DNA from 3 places in the Variovorax sp. HJSM1_2 genome. Region 2 is predicted to be linked to each of the others. Evidence: predicted binding sites of a transcription regulator. Region 2 holds the regulator's gene; each other region holds the start of a gene.
What was found. The regulator HrcA, encoded in region 2, represses chaperone genes, less so after heat shock. The targets are predictions, from matches to a motif close to TTAGCACTCNNNNNNNNNGAGTGCTAA.
Positions count from the first base shown of each region.

Region 1 (3,259 bases), on a different contig from region 2:
CGCTGGAGAAAGCGCGCGATTTCTATGCACGCTTCAAGCAGCAACTGGAAACCGTGGGCCGCAGTGCCAACAGCCTGAAGGTACTGCCCGGCATCGTGCCGATTGTTGGCCACACGCGGCAGGACGCGCTGGACCTGCAGCGCGAGCTGAATGAAAAGCTTCTGCCCCAGGCCGCGCTGAGCTTCATGTCAGCCAGCATGAACCACGACCTGGCGCAGTACGAGCTGCATGCGCCGGTACCCGACATTGCCGCTCGCATCACCGGCAGCAAGGGGCGTTTTCAGGCGGTGCTGAAAAAGGCGCAGGACGAAAAGCTGACCCTGGCCCAACTCGGTGTCTGGTACGCCCAGAGCCTGTCATTCTTCGCGCCCCTAGGCACGGCCGAAGAGGTGGCCGAGCAGCTCATCACCTGGTTTGAGGCCCGCGCCTGCGACGGCTTTGTGGTGCTGCCGGCCATCATGCCGCTGGGCGCCAACGACTTCCTGGAAAAGGTGGTGCCGCTGTTGCAGCAGCGTGGCGCGTTTCGCAAGGCCTACCCCGGCACGACCCTACGCGACACCTTGGGCCTGCAGATACCACCGAACCAGTTTGCGGCAGCTGCACCCGAAGAAGCGCCTCTTGCTATCTAAAAAGTAGCATCTTGCGCTGATTAAGCCTACAATAGAGGCCTGTTACGCTGCAAACTGCTGGCGTCACGGGCCGATTTGTTTGCGCTGCCCTGCAGCAGCTTGACTTTATGCAGACGGTCGTTCGGCATGCAACGCTTTACACAACCGCTTCATGAACTTGCGAAAAATTGTGCTCGTCGCATCCCTGGTCTGGTGCGGCTTAATTAGTGCCCAGGCGCAAAGTCCGGCAGCAGCGACCTCACCCGCGACCACGCCTATCTGGTTCACCATCATGGGCGACCCGGACGAACCCAGCGTGAACACCATACAGGTCGATCCCGTGGACATCGAAGGCAAGCCACGCACAAAACGCGTGCGCGTCAGCCGTTCGACCCAGCGCACCAGCTGGGACGGCGTGCCCTACCGCTCGTACACCTCGGCTGTGGTGTTCGATTGCGAGAAACACAAGGCGCGTTACCTGCAGCTGACCTACTACGACCAGCCCAACTGGCAGGGTGAGCCGAGCAAAACCGTCGACTACAGCACCGGCACGCCACGCTGGATGGAGTTCCGTGACGTCACGCCCAACCCCACCCAACGCATACTCACCGCCGCCTGCACGGCCGCCGCCAAGCGCTAAGCGCGCCCAACAAAACCGTCACCCAGTCGTCACGGTCTTAGCCGACGATGGGCGAACCGGCAGCCTCCCGCGCGACCCATTCCTTCCAGGACAGGGGACCATAAATCCTCAGGTACATATGCAGGGCAATGGCATGTTTTCTTCTTCGCGCACTCATTTTCTCTCTCTCGGTGGATGTAGTGAAGACACTCAGAAAGCTTAGCAGACGGCCATCGTCGCGCAGCCTGCTGGGCTGCGTCAAGCTTGCTGCGGCCCGATGTCAGGCCAGCGTTTTCAGTTTTTTTTGAACTTCGACAGCTTGAAATCCCCAAATTCACATCCATTATTAGCACTCGTGCGATAGGAGTGCTAACATCGCCACCGCACCAAATTTGCCAGCCCAGCAGCCTGCTGGGCTGATAGATGTTTAACCCTTTGTTTGTAATCTAGGAGATGCAATGAACCTTCGTCCTTTGGCCGATCGCGTGATCGTCAAGCGTGTTGACAGCGAAACCAAGACCGCCTCTGGCATCGTGATCCCTGACGCAGCTGCTGAAAAGCCTGATCAAGGTGAAGTTCTGGCCGTTGGCCCAGGCAAGCGTAACGACAAGGGCGAACTGGCCGCACTGACCGTCAAGGTTGGCGACCGCGTCCTGTTCGGCAAGTACAGCGGCCAAACCGTCAAGGTTGGCGGCGACGAGTTGCTCGTCATGAAGGAAGACGACCTGTTCGCAGTTGTCGAGAAGTAATTCGCCACCAGCGATTTACTTCCGTCGAAGGCTGACTTCGCTCATGCGAAGTCAAGGGGCAAAGCCCCGGCCGTAGACAAAAGCCCTCATCCCCCATTTTTTAGATTTCTGGAGAATTCAACATGGCAGCAAAAGACGTAGTCTTCGGCGGTGAAGCCCGCGCACGCATGATCGAAGGCGTGAACATTCTGGCCAACGCCGTTAAAGTGACCCTGGGCCCCAAGGGTCGCAACGTGGTTCTGGAACGTTCGTTCGGCGCCCCTACGGTGACCAAGGACGGTGTGTCCGTCGCCAAGGAAATCGAACTCAAGGACAAGCTGCAGAACATGGGCGCCCAGCTCGTGAAGGAAGTGGCCTCCAAGACCAGCGACAACGCTGGTGACGGCACCACGACCGCAACCGTGCTGGCCCAAGCCATCGTGCGCGAAGGCTTCAAGTACGTTGCCGCTGGCATCAACCCAATGGATCTGAAGCGCGGTATCGACAAGGCTGTGACGGCCCTGGTTGAAGAGCTGAAGAAGGCTTCCAAGCCCACCACCACCTCCAAGGAAATCGCTCAAGTTGGCTCGATCTCGGCCAACAGCGACGAAACCATCGGCAAGCTGATCGCTGACGCCATGGACAAGGTTGGCAAGGAAGGCGTGATTACCGTTGAAGACGGCAAGTCGCTGGAATCCGAACTCGACGTCGTCGAAGGCATGCAATTCGACCGCGGCTACCTGTCGCCCTACTTCATCAACAACCCAGAAAAGCAATCCGCCATTCTGGACAACCCCTTCGTGCTGCTGTTCGACAAGAAGATCAGCAACATCCGTGACCTGTTGCCTACCCTGGAACAAGTCGCCAAGGCTGGCCGCCCTCTGCTGATCATTGCTGAAGAAGTCGAAGGCGAAGCCCTGGCTACCTTGGTCGTGAACACGATCCGTGGCATCTTGAAGGTTGTGGCTGTCAAGGCTCCTGGCTTCGGCGATCGCCGCAAGGCCATGCTGGAAGACATCGCCATCCTGACGGGCGGCAAGGTCATCGCAGAAGAAATCGGTCTGACCCTGGAAAAAGTGACGCTGGCCGACCTCGGCCAAGCCAAGCGCATCGAAGTGGGCAAGGAAAACACCATCATCATCGACGGCTCCGGCGCCGCTGCTGACATCGAAGCCCGCGTCAAGCAAGTGCGCGTGCAAATCGAAGAAGCGACCAGCGACTACGACCGCGAAAAGCTGCAAGAACGCGTGGCCAAGCTGGCCGGCGGTGTTGCCGTGATCAAGGTTGGCGCTGCCACCGAAGTC
Region 1 covers NZ_JBMOXA010000004.1:202,480-205,738, forward strand. Annotated here, with positions in the region: gene ACFQ95_RS06485 (LLM class flavin-dependent oxidoreductase) at 1-629, shown strand, start outside; gene ACFQ95_RS06490 (surface-adhesin E family protein) at 781-1,248, shown strand; gene ACFQ95_RS06495 (co-chaperone GroES) at 1,686-1,976, shown strand; gene groL (chaperonin GroEL) at 2,099-3,259, shown strand, end outside.
Region 1: a site for HrcA is predicted at 1,574-1,600, ahead of ACFQ95_RS06495 (co-chaperone GroES). Genes of this name have one in related genera too.

Region 2 (3,259 bases):
GGTGGTGTATGGCAGGCCATTTTTAGGCGTATTGTCGTAGTCAAGGTAGTAGTAGCCCACCGTGAATTCGTTGCGCGTGCCCATGCCCCAGGTATAGGCGGGGGCAATACCGTATTTATCCCCCTCCATGCCACGGCCATTGGTGCCGGTTGCCATCACATTCAAGCGCAAGGCAGCATCTTCGCCAGTGACGATATTGAAGTCACCCGTGGAGCGGCGAAAGCCGTCGGTTCCGATGGTGAAGTCCACATCGTTCTGGTTCACGGCAAGCGGCTTCTTGTTCACCTGGTTCACCACGCCACCCGTGGAGCCACGACCGAAGATCATGGAGGCCGAGCCGCGCATCACTTCGATGCGGTCCAGGTTGAAGGTTTCGCGTTCGTACAGCGAAGGATCCTTCATGCCGTCGATCAGCAAGTCGCCCACCTGAGCCACCGAGAAGCCACGGATGAAGATGTCTTGCATCGTGCCGTTTTCAGCGGCCGAGAAGGTCACACCGGCGGTCAAGCGCAGCGCGTCATTCAGGTTGTCGATGCGTTTTTCGTCGAGCAGGCGCTCGGTCACCACGTTGATCGACTGGGGGATGTCGCGAATGTCTTGCGTGCCCTTGCCGATGGTGGTTTTCTTGGTTTGCAGTGCATCCTTGCCTTGCTGCTGCTCGGCCTTTTCCGTCACCGTCACCGTGCTCAGGCTCTTGGTCGCGTCGGCAGATTGCGCCCAACCGCTGACAGATGCAGCCAGCATCAGGGCGCCCATTGGCAGCTTGCCAATGTCAGCCGTGGTCATGCCGGAAGTTGTCGTTTGCGCTGCGCCCGCGGATGGGCGTGCAGCCTTGAAATTCGATTTTTTGCGACTAATGCGCATGTTGTTATGAGCCAATCTGGCCTCCGAAATGAATCCAACCCAAGGTTGAAAAAGCAGAAATGAGTTGGAGCCCCGAGCAATGCGCGCACCTCTTCCCCCACACGAAAATTCGACCGGAATTGTAAATTCGCTACTGCGAATCAATATCATTCGGATACGCAGATTTGTATTTATGCAACAAAATTCATGGGCACGACATACTCTTGCCGCCCACCTGAGCAGAAATATCGGTGCGTAAAGGCTGTTTTAGCCCGGTTCGCCCCATGGCGGGGCCTAGGCTTATTTGCTATGGCTCAGCGCGTTGCTGACCAGCTTGGAAGTGATATCGACAATTTGGATCATGCGGTCGTAAGCCATACGTGTCGGGCCTATCACACCCAGCGTGCCCACCACATGCCCGTCCACGGCGTAAGGCGCACTCACGATGGAGAGTTCTTCAATCGGCACCACTTGGCTCTCGCCGCCAATGTAGATGCGCACACCCGGAGCTTGGCTGGAACTGTCCAGCAAACGCATCAACTGGGTTTTTTGCTCAAACAGATCAAATGCACGGCGCAACTGCCCCATGTCGCTGGCGAAATCGCTCACCGACAACAAATTGCGCTCACCCGAAATGACAACTTCTCCATCACCTTCGGTCAAGGCTTCCGAGCTCACGTGCACAGCCGCTTGCATCAAGGCGGCGATTTCCGAGCGCAGGCCTTCGACCTCGCTCTTGATTCGCTCGCGCACCTGCTCCATCGCCAAGCCGGCGTACTCCGCGTTCAGGTAATTGGAAGCTTCAATGAGTTGCGACTGGGTGAAATCGGTTTCGGTGAACAACACGCGGTTTTGCACGTCGCCATCGGGCGAGACGATGATCACCAGCAGGCGCCGCTCGGACAGACGCAAAAACTCGATGTGCCTAAAGACCGATGTGCGGCGCGGCGCCATCACCACACCAACAAACTGCGAAAGATTCGACAGCAGGTTGGCCGCGTTGGCAATCACCTTCTGCGGCTGCTCGGCCACCAGTTGCGGCGGCTGCAGGGTTTCACGCTGCGTCGTCAGCATGGTGTCGACAAACAGCCTATAACCTTTGGAGGTGGGAATGCGCCCGGCCGAAGTATGCGGGCTGGCAATCAGCCCCAGTTCCTCCAGATCGGACATGACGTTGCGAATGGTGGCCGGCGACAGCTCCAGACCCGAAGCCCGGGACAAGGTGCGCGACCCAATAGGCTGACCGTCCGCGATATAGCGTTCCACCAGCGCTTTGAGCAACAACTTCGCACGATCATCCAGCATCGAATCATTCTACGATTTTGTGGCCCTTGTACGACACCGTATCTCGAAGATTCAGCTTTACGCAAGGTCATGCCGCATGGCCCCGCGGCCTGCATCTTGTCGACGCACGCTCACGCCAAGGCCACAAATTAATGATGTAATTTCAAAATGAACTCTAAATTCCGTCACGTTGCGCTGTTTGGCAAATACCACGCCCCGGGATCGGGCATGGGCACCGCCGCTTCGCGCAAGGCGCTGGAAGAAATTGCAGGCTTTCTCACCGACCAGGGCTGCACCGTGGTGGTGGAACGCGAAACCATACAAAACACCGGCCTGGCGGGTTACCCTGCGATGGACATCGCCACCATTGGCAACGAATGCGACCTCGGCCTGGTGGTCGGTGGCGACGGCACCATGCTGGGCATAGGGCGGCTGCTGGCCCAATACGGCGTGCCGCTGATTGGCATCAACCAGGGGCGGCTGGGCTTCATCACCGACATCCCGATCGAAAGTTACCAGACCGCGCTGGAGTCTATGCTGCAAGGCGCATATGAAGAAGACCACCGCAGCATGATGCACGCGCGGGTGATGCGCCAAGGCGCGTGTGTCTTCGACGCGCGCGCGCTGAACGACGTGGTGGTGAACCGTGGCGCCACATCCGGCATGGTGGAACTGCGCATTGAGGTCGACGGCCTGCCGGTTTCCAACCAGCGCGCCGACGGCTTGATCATCTCCACCCCCACCGGCTCCACTGCCTACGCCTTGTCGGCTGGCGGCCCGCTGATGCACCCGTCCATCCCGGGCTGGGTATTGGTGCCGATTGCGCCGCACACCTTGTCGAACCGGCCGTTCGTGCTGGCCGATGCGGGCGAGATCGTGATTGAACTGGTGGCCGGGCGCGACGCCAGCGCCAACTTTGACATGCAGTCACTGGCTTCACTGCAGTTGGGCGACCGCATTTCGGTGCGCCGCTCGCAGCACCGCGTGCGTTTTCTGCATCCGCGCGGCTGGAGCTACTTCGACACGCTACGTAAAAAACTGCATTGGAACGAGAGAGGCTCCTGAGCATGCCGCTGAAACGCATCACCCTGCGCGACTTTGTGATCGTGCGCGAACTGGAGCTGGACCTGTC
Region 2 covers NZ_JBMOXA010000008.1:48,429-51,687, reverse strand. Annotated here, with positions in the region: gene ACFQ95_RS10805 (TonB-dependent receptor) at 1-786, opposite strand, end outside; gene hrcA (heat-inducible transcriptional repressor HrcA) at 1,144-2,148, opposite strand; gene ACFQ95_RS10795 (NAD kinase) at 2,296-3,192, shown strand; gene recN (DNA repair protein RecN) at 3,195-3,259, shown strand, end outside.

Region 3 (3,259 bases), on a different contig from region 2:
AAGAAATTGAATTAGATGCCACGGACTTTCGCTTGCTGGAGCAGCTACAGCGTGATGCCTCGTTGAGCAACCAAGCCCTGGCCGAGCAAATCCACGTTTCGCCACCGACCTGCTTGCGACGCGTGAAGCGATTGCTGGATGCGGGCCTGATTGAGCGGCAAATTGCCGTGCTGAACCCGGAGCGATTGGCGCCAAGCCTGGGCTACGGGCTGACGGCGATTGTGGAGATCACGCTTGACCGGCAAGACGCAGAATCCCTGGATGGGTTTGAGGCTCGCGTGGCCGACGACATTGCGGTGCAGCAGTGTTACCGGGTGTCGCCGGGTCCAGACTTTTGCCTTATCGTTTTTGCGCGCGACATGCCGGATTACCTCGCGCTGGCCCAGCGCCTCTTCACCAGCGACGCCAATGTGCGCAATGTAAAAGCCTTCTTCAGCTTGAAGCGCAGCAAGTTCCAGCCGAGTATTCCGCTACCGGTCTGACGCCAAGTGCGACCAAGGCTTGGCTGGCTTACTTTTTGATAGTAAGCCCAAGCCGTTGGATCACAACATTGGCCGTATTTGGCATGGAATAGGCAGCCCATCTGGCCTCTCAAGGCAAGGATTTTTTACGGGTAAGCCCTGATCTTTGCTTGGTTGTTACACACTGTTCCAGACCGAAACACCTGTGTGCCCTTACAGTACTGCTAAACCATGCAGTACAAAACCATATACAAATGTGGCCATTGCGGCGCTACCAGCTACCGCCCCGTGATTGACCGAGACAGCACCGGTGCGCTCACGCCCACTGGCCTCTACCGTTGCACCGGTTGCCGCGTGACCTTTGATGACCTGCGCACATGGTGGGGCCACGACGGCGCCGCACTGTCGGCCTTACACACCACGGACGTATCGCGCTCCGCCAGCTGACTAAACACGGCCAGCCCGTACCCCACGGCGCCCGGTCTTTTCGGCACCAGACACTTGTTTGAACCAATACAGCCTAACGGTTAGCCGCCATCCTATGCGCCATCAGCCTGGCAAGGCGCTATCTCCGCACCATTTTTAGGGTGGAAAAGCGTCGCGCCGAGGTCGCTTCCAAGGAATAACAGCGTTTCGAAAAATCGAACAATCTTTTCTCAGAAGCAGGATCAAACCTTACGCAACCTGAGTAGGGCAGCTCGAAAAATCCTTTATGCATCAATAACTTAAAGAAAGCGCGAAGCCCCAGCACAGGTCTAAGGCTGATACCTGGATTGCGGGTTCTGCCGGGTCTAAAGCGCATCCCAAACAAAAGCTATCAACTCCATAGAGAGATATGGAACTTCCGCGTTAGCACTCAACTCCATAGAGTGCTAATATTTCGTTCTGAGAAAGGGAATCTGGTATGAACATTCAAACTGGAACCATGGCACCGGCACTGACTTCTGCAAATCCTTGGACGCTTGTACCGTCCCTGGGCAATCTTGACGCCTATATTTCGGCCGTCAACCACATGCCCATGCTCACCCTGGAGCAAGAGCAGCAGTACGCCCGCCAGTTGAAGAACGACGGTGATGTGGATGCCGCAGGAAAGCTGGTGCTTTCGCACCTGCGCCTGGTGGTGTCCATCGCCCGCCAATATCTGGGCTATGGCCTGCCACACGGTGACCTGATCCAAGAAGGCAATGTTGGCTTGATGAAGGCCGTCAAACGTTTCGACCCCGACCAGGGCGTGCGTATGGTGAGCTACGCCATGCACTGGATCAAGGCCGAGATCCACGAATACATCTTGAAGAACTGGCGCATGGTCAAGGTGGCGACCACCAAGTCCCAACGCAAGCTGTTCTTCAATCTGCGGTCCATGAAGCAAGGTTTCAAGGCCGATGCCGCTGATGGCACACACCGCGACACGCTGAGCGAAGGCGAAATCAACTCGATGGCCGAGCAGCTCAACGTCAAGCGTGAAGAAGTCATCGAGATGGAAACCCGCCTGTCGGGCGGTGACGTGATGCTCGACCCCGGTCCATCCGAAGACGGGGAAGACAGCTACGGCCCCATCGCCTACCTGGCCGATACACACCAGGAGCCTACGGCCCAACTCGAAGCGCGTCAGCGTGACGCACTCGCCAGCGACGGTATCAGCACCGCACTGAGCGAACTCGATCCACGCAGCCGCCGCATCGTCGAAGAGCGCTGGTTGAAGGTCAACGACGACGGTTCTGGCGGCATGACGCTGCACGAGCTGGCCGCCGATTACGGTGTGAGTGCCGAGCGGATTCGCCAGATTGAATCGGCCGCCATGAAGAAGATGAAAAAGGCGCTGGCATACTACGCCTGACGCACTGGTTCATTTAATAGACAGGCGCCGCTCACCCGGCGCCTTTTTTCTGAAACGTTCAGGTTTCCACCACCACGCCAGCGCAAGCCGCTGGCGTTGTTGTTTGCGCTTTCATGACGATTTCGGCCAGTGCCGCACCACAAGAATGAGGACAACCAGATGACCACTCGCCCATCCCGCCCAAGCAAACGCAATAGCCCATCCACATCACGTCTACGCCGCGCTGCCATCGCCACCGCAGTGGCCAGCGTGGTTGCGGCGCCCTGGCTGTCGGCACAGGCCGCGCCCGCCGCCGCCCCGGCCGACAACGCCGCCGGCTGGCCCAGCCAACCGCTGAAGATCGTGGTCGGCTTTCCTGCCGGCTCGTCACCCGACCTGACGGCGCGCGCCATTGCCGAACCCTTGGCCAAGGCCCTGGGCCAGCCGGTGATCGTGGAAAACAAGGTTGGTGCGGGTGGCAACATCGGCGCGGACGTGGTGGCCAAGGCCACTGACCAACACACCATAGGTTTGATGATCAACGGCAACATGACGATTGCCAAGTTGCTCAACCCCAAGGTGCCTTACGACCCCATCAAAGACCTGGCCCCGATCTCGCTCATTGGCACGGCGCCGCTGGTGCTGGCCGCGCCGGTGAACGTGGGTGGCGGCGCGAACGCCTCGTCAACCGACTTCTTTGTGGCCGCGCGCAATGCCGGCGACAAGTGGAGCTACGGCACGCCGGGCGTGGGCACGGTGGGCCACCTGGGCATGGAGTTGCTCAAGCTCAAGAGCGGCATCAACCCGGTGCACATTCCCTTCCCGGGCTACGCACAGGTGTTCAACAGCATGCTGGGCGGGCAGATTGAAATTGCCATGCTGCCGCCGGCGCTGGCCATGGCACAGGTCAAGGCCGGCAAGCTGAAGGCGATTGCCGTCACCTCGGCCGCACGCAGTTCGCTGGTGCCCGATGTGCCCAGCA
Region 3 covers NZ_JBMOXA010000005.1:203,674-206,932, reverse strand. Annotated here, with positions in the region: gene ACFQ95_RS07830 (Lrp/AsnC family transcriptional regulator) at 1-482, shown strand, start outside; gene ACFQ95_RS07825 (hypothetical protein) at 750-908, shown strand; gene rpoH (RNA polymerase sigma factor RpoH) at 1,366-2,298, shown strand; gene ACFQ95_RS07815 (Bug family tripartite tricarboxylate transporter substrate binding protein) at 2,458-3,259, shown strand, end outside.
Region 3: a site for HrcA is predicted at 1,311-1,337, ahead of rpoH (RNA polymerase sigma factor RpoH). Genes of this name have one in related genera too.